2 linked regions of the Funiculus sociatus GB2-C1 genome follow. The protein of the gene in region 2 binds, or shares a complex with, the protein of the main gene of each other region. Links are inferred from orthologs where the notes say so. Each region holds a gene or a part of one and is shown on either strand. Other genes may lie near its edges. The genes, in order: dnaG and dnaB.

Region 1 (3,235 bases), on a different replicon or contig from region 2:
CAATTATGTCTATCTCTCCCCAGCGACAACGCCAGCGACGATGCAAAATTAAGAAACCTTGTGAATGTAACCATTGAGCAACCAGGTCTTCTCCTAAAACACCGATATTGGGATAATGAGATAGACGACGGTTTTCCATCTTCCTCTGGAAGCAGCATGAATTTTAGGCTAAACAATCGGATTTCGACAATTTTACTGGGTTTGTTGCTGGTAGCGATCGCATCTTTAACAGCTTTCGGCGCGATCGCCACTCCTGCCCTAGCTGAAGACTACAACAAGGAATTCTTGATCGGTGCAGATTTCTCAGGTAAAGTGCTTACGGACTCCAGCTTTACTAAAGCCAATCTTCGCAGCAGTAACCTGAGTCATACAGATTTGCGGGGTGTCAGCTTCTTTGGCGCTAATCTTGAAAGTGCCAATTTAGAGGGAGCCGATCTTAGAAACGCTACCCTAGACACTGCTCGTTTCACCAACGCTAACTTAACTAACGCTATTTTGGAGGGAGCGTTTGCCTTTAACTCCAAGTTTGAAGGTGCCATCATTGATGGAGCAGATTTTACAGATGTCTTGTTTCGTCAGGATGTGCAAAAACAGTTGTGTAAAACAGCTAAAGGCACCAACCCGACGACAGGACGCGAAACTCGTGCTACTCTATTTTGCCCTTAATCATTAGCCAGTATTTTACTCGTTCCCAGGCGGTCGTCTGGGAACGAAAATGTAACGACTAAGGAATCCTCAGCGATAAAAATACAAAAATTGCAGATGTCGATCTAACTCTGTAATTCGCTGTTTTGCTCGATAAAATTCCTGTATTGATCTAACTCTGTAACTCGCTGTTTTGCTCGGTAAAATTCCTGACAGTAGTATTGCCGTTTATTCAAATCCAGAAAACTATCGGGATTTTTCCATAGATCTAAAAAGTGGCGATAAATGTTTTCACACATTACCCGTTCCATACAAGCAGCGCCTGCTTTGATCAATTCCGGAGCGCGGAGAATATCGAGTTCGGCATTTTCGTCAAGATAAAATAGTCCAGACACTTGAGCCATTTCTTCAGGAAAATCAACATACAGGTTTTGTAGCGCCGATAGTAAATCTGGTGATGTTTCCTGTAAAGATGAAATTCTTAGCCACAAAAGTCGGTGGTGAGGAAGGCTAAATAATAAATCTTGTTCTTCTAAAGTATCGCTAATCAACTGTCGATATTCTGGGCAATGCAGATAAAGGCGCAACAGTAGAGCCTCGGATCTTTCTAAAAGAGTGCTTTCAGAAGTAACAAGTAATTCTTTTTGACCTTTATTTCTATTAACAGAAGGACGAGTCTTAAACCGCTTATTTTGCTTGAGAAGATTGTTTACTAACAACGGCACTTTTAGAGAACTGTCCTGGTTTAGAAGTTCTTCCCAGTGACGAACAATTTTGTTTAGGAGATTGTCTGTTAATAGTCCAACCCGCCGAGAATCTCCTTGGCTGAGAATTTCTCCACAGTGATTAATATAATAGGTAATCTGATCGTCATTGGTGATGTTATTTAGTAATTTCACCATTTCTGCGGTAACTTGCTGAAATTGATCCGCCTGTTTAAGATTTTTTCCTACTAAGATTTGCTGGATTTGCCAATCAAGCCAGAGAGGAGCATCAAGCAGCAATTCCCGATATTTTTCAGCGCCACCTTTGAGGAGAAATTCGTCAGCATCTTTTCCATCAGGCAAGTTGAGAACTCGCAGATTGACTTGTCCTTGATAGGCGAGATTGGCAATTTCTCCAATTGCTCTTTGAGCTGCTTTGGTTCCGGCGGCATCGGCATCAAAGTTGAGTACAATTTGCTTAGATTCGGTGTAACGTAATAGCTGTTTGACTTGATCTAAGCCCAGCGCTGTACCTAGAGAGGCGACAACGTTTTCGATTCCGTGGGAGTGGAGAGCGATCGCATCAAAATATCCTTCCACTACCACAGCCCGATCCTGCTTGCCAATAGCTTCACGGGCTTTATCCAAAGCAAACAGAATTTTGCCTTTATTAAATAATTCGGTTTCCGGAGAATTGAGATATTTCGGCTGATCGTCCCCCAGAGTTCTGCCACCAAAGGCAATTACTCGTCCTTGAGAGTCGTGGATGGGAATCATCAAGCGATCGCGAAACCTGTCATAATAACCGCCACCCCCATCCCGCAGCTTAATCAAACCCGCTTGTTCTACCAGCTGCACCGGGTAGCTTTTCTGTTCCACCAAGTAGCCATAGAGAGTTTCCCAACCCGCCGGAGCATACCCAAGCTGGAATTTTTGAATAGTTTCCTCCGAGAGTTGCCGCTTGGAGTACAAATATTCCAAAGCCGCCTCCCCTTGGGGTTGTCGCAGCGCGTGTTGAAAAAAGCTTGCCCCCACTGCCAAAATCTCATACAGCTGCTCTCGCAGCGTAATTTGCCTCTGTAATTCCTCGCGCTGTTCCGCCTCCAGCATTTGCACCGGAACTTGGTAGCGCCGCGCCAAATCCAGCACCACTTCACCAAAGGAACGTTTAGAGTGTTCCTTCAAAAAAGTAATCGCATTTCCCCCGGCTTGACAGCCAAAGCAGTAGTACATCTGCTTAATGGGGCTGACGGTAAAACTGGGAGATTTTTCCTCATGGAAAGGACATAAACCTACATACTCTTTGCCCCGCTTGCGTAATACAACGTGTTCCGAGATGACTTCAACAATGTCAACCCGTTGTTTTACTTCCTCAATTGTGTCTGGATGCAGGCGGGGAATTTGCACGATTACCTCTTTATACTGATAAAATACATCATAATAATTGTTGATTTTTTGTTAACAAAAACCAGGGGCATACTTACCTATATTTTAATCTGACACCTAGTTAACTCTCAGCAGAAATTCAGGACGATAAAACCAAATAGTCAGTAACGGTTATATATAAAATACACTCAAGGGTCGCACACTACTAAAATCCTTAATATATCTAGCGACACCAAATGTTTAACTTTTTTCATAGACACCAGAATAATATTGCTCTAGCTGTAGCCGCCTTGGAAAGGTATAGCATTAAACCAGAGGTACAGCAGCGGCTAAGGGCATTTTTACAACAAAGCGATCGCCGCGAATTATATCATGCCAACCCCAAACGGATTGCTGAAAAATTGCAGTTGAGCGAGCGGGAGACTTTGCGGGTTTTAGTCATTGCTCTCAAGGAGGGTATTTTAACTCTCAACTGGGACATTCAATGTCCGGCTTGTCGC
Region 2 (3,301 bases):
GGATTTGAGAATCCAACGGGACAATCGATTTTGGATTTTAGATTTTGGATTTTGATTGAATCTAAAATCAGTAGTGCTTCGTGCCTATACTATGGCATTGGCAGCAAAGGAAGTTCAAGCTTTGCAAGATCTAAAATTTTGTCGATTTTGGATTTTGGATTTTGGATTGAATCTAAAATCAATAGTGCTTCGTGCCTATACAATGCCATTGGCAGCAAAGGAAGTTCGACCTTTGCAAAATCTAAAATTTTGAAGTCTTAAAGGTATGGAGGAAACATTTTGAGAGAGATTTTAATCAGCGTCGGGGTCATGTTTGCCTGCGTGTTGGTGATAATATTGGCTCAAGTTAGCAACTCTCCACAAGAGGCGATCGCTTCCGAGCTAAATTACTCCTCACCTACAGTTACACAAACCCCAAGCAATAACCCAGATGTTGACAGTACAAGGCTTATTACGATGAATACCAACCCAGAAAGTGACGAGAAGGTTACGACAACGCCCTCTGGCCTCAAGTATACGGAGTTAAAAGAAGGCGACGGTGCGACTCCAAAAACTGGTCAGACAGTCGTAGTGCATTATACTGGCACTTTAGAGGATGGCACGAAGTTTGATAGTTCGCGCGATCGCAATCAACCCTTCTCCTTCAAACTCGGTGTCGGCCAGGTAATCAAAGGCTGGGATGAAGGACTCAGTACCATGAAAGTCGGTAGTCGTCGCCAGTTAATTATTCCCCCAGAATTGGGTTATGGATCTCGCGGTGCAGGTGGCGTGATTCCTCCCAATGCTACGCTGATTTTCGATGTAGAACTGCTAAAAATTAGCTAAATAAATCTGACGGAACCCGGTTTCAAAGTAAACCGGGTTTTTGCTTTGTATATACCAATTTATTGAATCATCCCCGATTAGAAGAGGCGAGATTTCGGAAGCGGGTAAATTGCGGATCAAATAATAACTTGATGGTTCCCGTCGGGCCATTTCGATGTTTAGAAATAATTACCTCAGCAATACCTCGATCTGGTGTATCGGGTTGGTAATACTCTTCGCGATATAACATCATAATTAAATCCGCGTCCTGTTCGATCGACCCCGATTCTCTTAAATCAGACATCATTGGGCGTTTATTATTACGAGCTTCCACACCTCGACTCAGCTGGGATAAAGCGATAATTGGGACGCTGAGTTCGCGAGCTAAACCTTTGAGACTTCGGGTAATTTTTGACAGCTCTTGCACCCGATTGTCGCCGCCGCCTTCCATCAATTGCAAGTAATCCAGCAGAATTAATCCCAACTCGCCACGCTGTTCTGCTTGAAGACGACGAGCTTGCGATCGCATCTGCATCACAGTCATATTCGGCGTATCATCAATAAAAATTGGTATCTCCGAAAGAGTGCCAAGGGCGCGACTCAAAGGTTCCCACTCAATTTGTGCAACTCGCCCAGCCCGCAAATGGTTACTTTCAATCTTAGCCTCACTAGCAAGCATCCGCTGCACCAGCTGTTCTTTCGACATTTCCAAGCTAAAAACAGCTACTGGCAACTTATGAAACTCAGCAATATTGCGAGCAATATTGAGGCAGATAGCTGTTTTTCCCATTGACGGTCTACCCGCCACGATAATCAGATCGGAACGCTGAAAGCCGCCAGTCATCGCGTCGAGGTCATAAAAGCCACAGGTAAGACCGGGTAGCGCTAGATCCTGATGGCGAGTTTCAATATCCTGAAATGTATTTATCAGCGTGTCGGAAATAGGAACCAGACCCTGCTGAGGACGATCTTGAGTCAGGCTGAAAACTTTCTGTTCCGCCTGGTCGAGGATAATTTCCAACTCCGTAGCCGTCTCGTAACCCAACTGAGCAATCTCGCCGCCTGCTTGGATTAACTTACGGCGCAGGTACTTATCTATCACCAGCGCCGCGTACTGGTCGATGTTGACGGCTGAAACCGTGCGATCCACCAGTTGAGCTAACTTTGTTTGTCCGCCAACCTTCTCCAGCAAGCCTCTGTCATACAGCCAACTGGTAACGCTCATTAAGTCGGTCGGTTTACCTTGGCTGTGGAGGGTAAGGGCGGATCGGTAAATCTCTTTGTGAGCGATGAGAGAAAACGCCTCTGGCACAAGTAAGTCAGTTACTCGACCGATGGCTTCTGGGTCTAGCAAAATGCCCCCCAAGATGCTTTCTTCAGCGTCGAGGTTTTGGGGTGGAAGGCGATCGCTTGAAGAATGAAAATTCAGTTCGTGAGCCATAACAGAGGTCGTTTTAACAAGGAGCCGCCACGACTATGATAATGGGGGTTGAGTAGTCGCTGCGATCCGACACCCAACCCCCTTTTTTTGACTGAAAAAACTGCTTCTACCCACGCGGAAACTGTAGAGACGTTGTATGCAACGTCTTCAACGTCTCTGCACTACGCTTAGCTAGCCACAACCTGAATTTGTACAACCGCTGTGATTTCCGGGTGTAATTTTATTTCTGCCTTGTAGGTGCCAGTCTCTCCGATATCGGGGAGGCTGATATTCCGCCGATCGACTTCCTTACCAGTGGCTTGTTGGATGGCTGTTGCCACTTCTGGAGCCGTGACAGTACCAAAGATGGCATTTTCTTCACCTACCTGCTTAGCAATGGTGAAGCTGCCCACAGCCTCTATAGCAGTCTTCAGCTCTGTAGCTACCTGCTTCTCTTCCAAAAGGCGCTGCCGCTCTTTTTCTCTACGCCGTTCGACTTGCTTGAGCAAGCCGGGAGTGGCAGGAACTCCCATTTTTTGGGGAATTAGGTAATTGCGAGCATAACCGGGAGCGACTTCTACTAAATCGCCAGATTTTCCCAGTTTGCTGACATCTTGATTCAAAACTAATTGCACACGTTTCGCCATAGTCTTTTTTCTGCTACAGACAACAGAAGGAGTAATGATAAGCTAGAACACTCCATCTTACAAAAAGATAGTGAGCGATCGCAATCTTTTAATCTAAAACCGATCCTTCATCCCGCGCAGCCTGGCAAAAGTCTGCACAGGGTCTAGACTTTTCACTGCTGATTGCAGCACAGGAGCGTCCCAGCGCAAAAATGGATTAGTGCGCTTTTCTATGCCAAGTTGGGATGGCACTGTCGCCTCAGAACGGCTACGGGCAGCTTTTACTTGAGTCCACCGGGCTTGCAACTCTGGGTTATCGCCATCTACAGTTAAGGCAAATTCAAGATTTTTCAGGGTGTATTCATGGGCGCACCAAACTCGCGTGTTATCAGGTAAAGCCCGCAATTTGCCCAAGCTAGACACCATCTGCGTTGGCGTGCCTTCAAACAGT

Evidence for each region.
Region 1: the proteins of dnaB (region 2) and dnaG are in contact, whole or in part, in a crystal structure (PDB 2R6A), measured with the Geobacillus stearothermophilus proteins. The link is inferred for Funiculus sociatus GB2-C1 from one-to-one orthologs. Residues at the interface, in WP_033016901.1 of Geobacillus stearothermophilus: Ser13, Glu15, Ala16, Gln18, Glu91, Leu92, Asp94, Ala95, Val96, Pro97, Thr98, Ala99, Ala100, Asn101, Tyr104, Tyr105, Ile108; in WP_049624496.1 of Geobacillus stearothermophilus: Lys456, Leu457, Leu458, Pro459, Ala460, Asn463, Ala464, Leu467, Leu535, Leu536, Ile537, Ala538, Gln544, Glu545, Asp548, Tyr549, His552.

The regions. Positions count from the first base shown.
Region 1 is NZ_JAMPKJ010000106.1:2,653-5,887, forward strand. What follows is about bases 264-3,173. They hold dnaG (DNA primase), read right to left. Parts: upstream 2,757-3,173; coding sequence 771-2,756; downstream 264-770. Other genes in these bases: NDI42_RS27470 (pentapeptide repeat-containing protein), read left to right, coding at 264-666; NDI42_RS27480 (adenylate/guanylate cyclase domain-containing protein), read left to right, coding at 2,972-3,173. Also shown: NDI42_RS27465 (YraN family protein), read right to left, coding at 1-139; more of NDI42_RS27470, read left to right, coding at 157-263; more of NDI42_RS27480, read left to right, coding at 3,174-3,235. UniProt on the Escherichia coli protein: RNA polymerase that catalyzes the synthesis of short RNA molecules used as primers for DNA polymerase during DNA replication.
Region 2 is NZ_JAMPKJ010000018.1:9,525-12,825, forward strand. What follows is about bases 70-3,045. They hold dnaB (replicative DNA helicase), read right to left. Parts: upstream 2,246-3,045; coding sequence 893-2,245; downstream 70-892. Other genes in these bases: NDI42_RS10865 (FKBP-type peptidyl-prolyl cis-trans isomerase), read left to right, coding at 280-825; rplI (50S ribosomal protein L9), read right to left, coding at 2,413-2,871; gloB (hydroxyacylglutathione hydrolase), read right to left, coding at 2,965-3,045. In the rest of the region: more of gloB, read right to left, coding at 3,046-3,301. UniProt on the Escherichia coli protein: The main replicative DNA helicase, it participates in initiation and elongation during chromosome replication. Travels ahead of the DNA replisome, separating dsDNA into templates for DNA synthesis.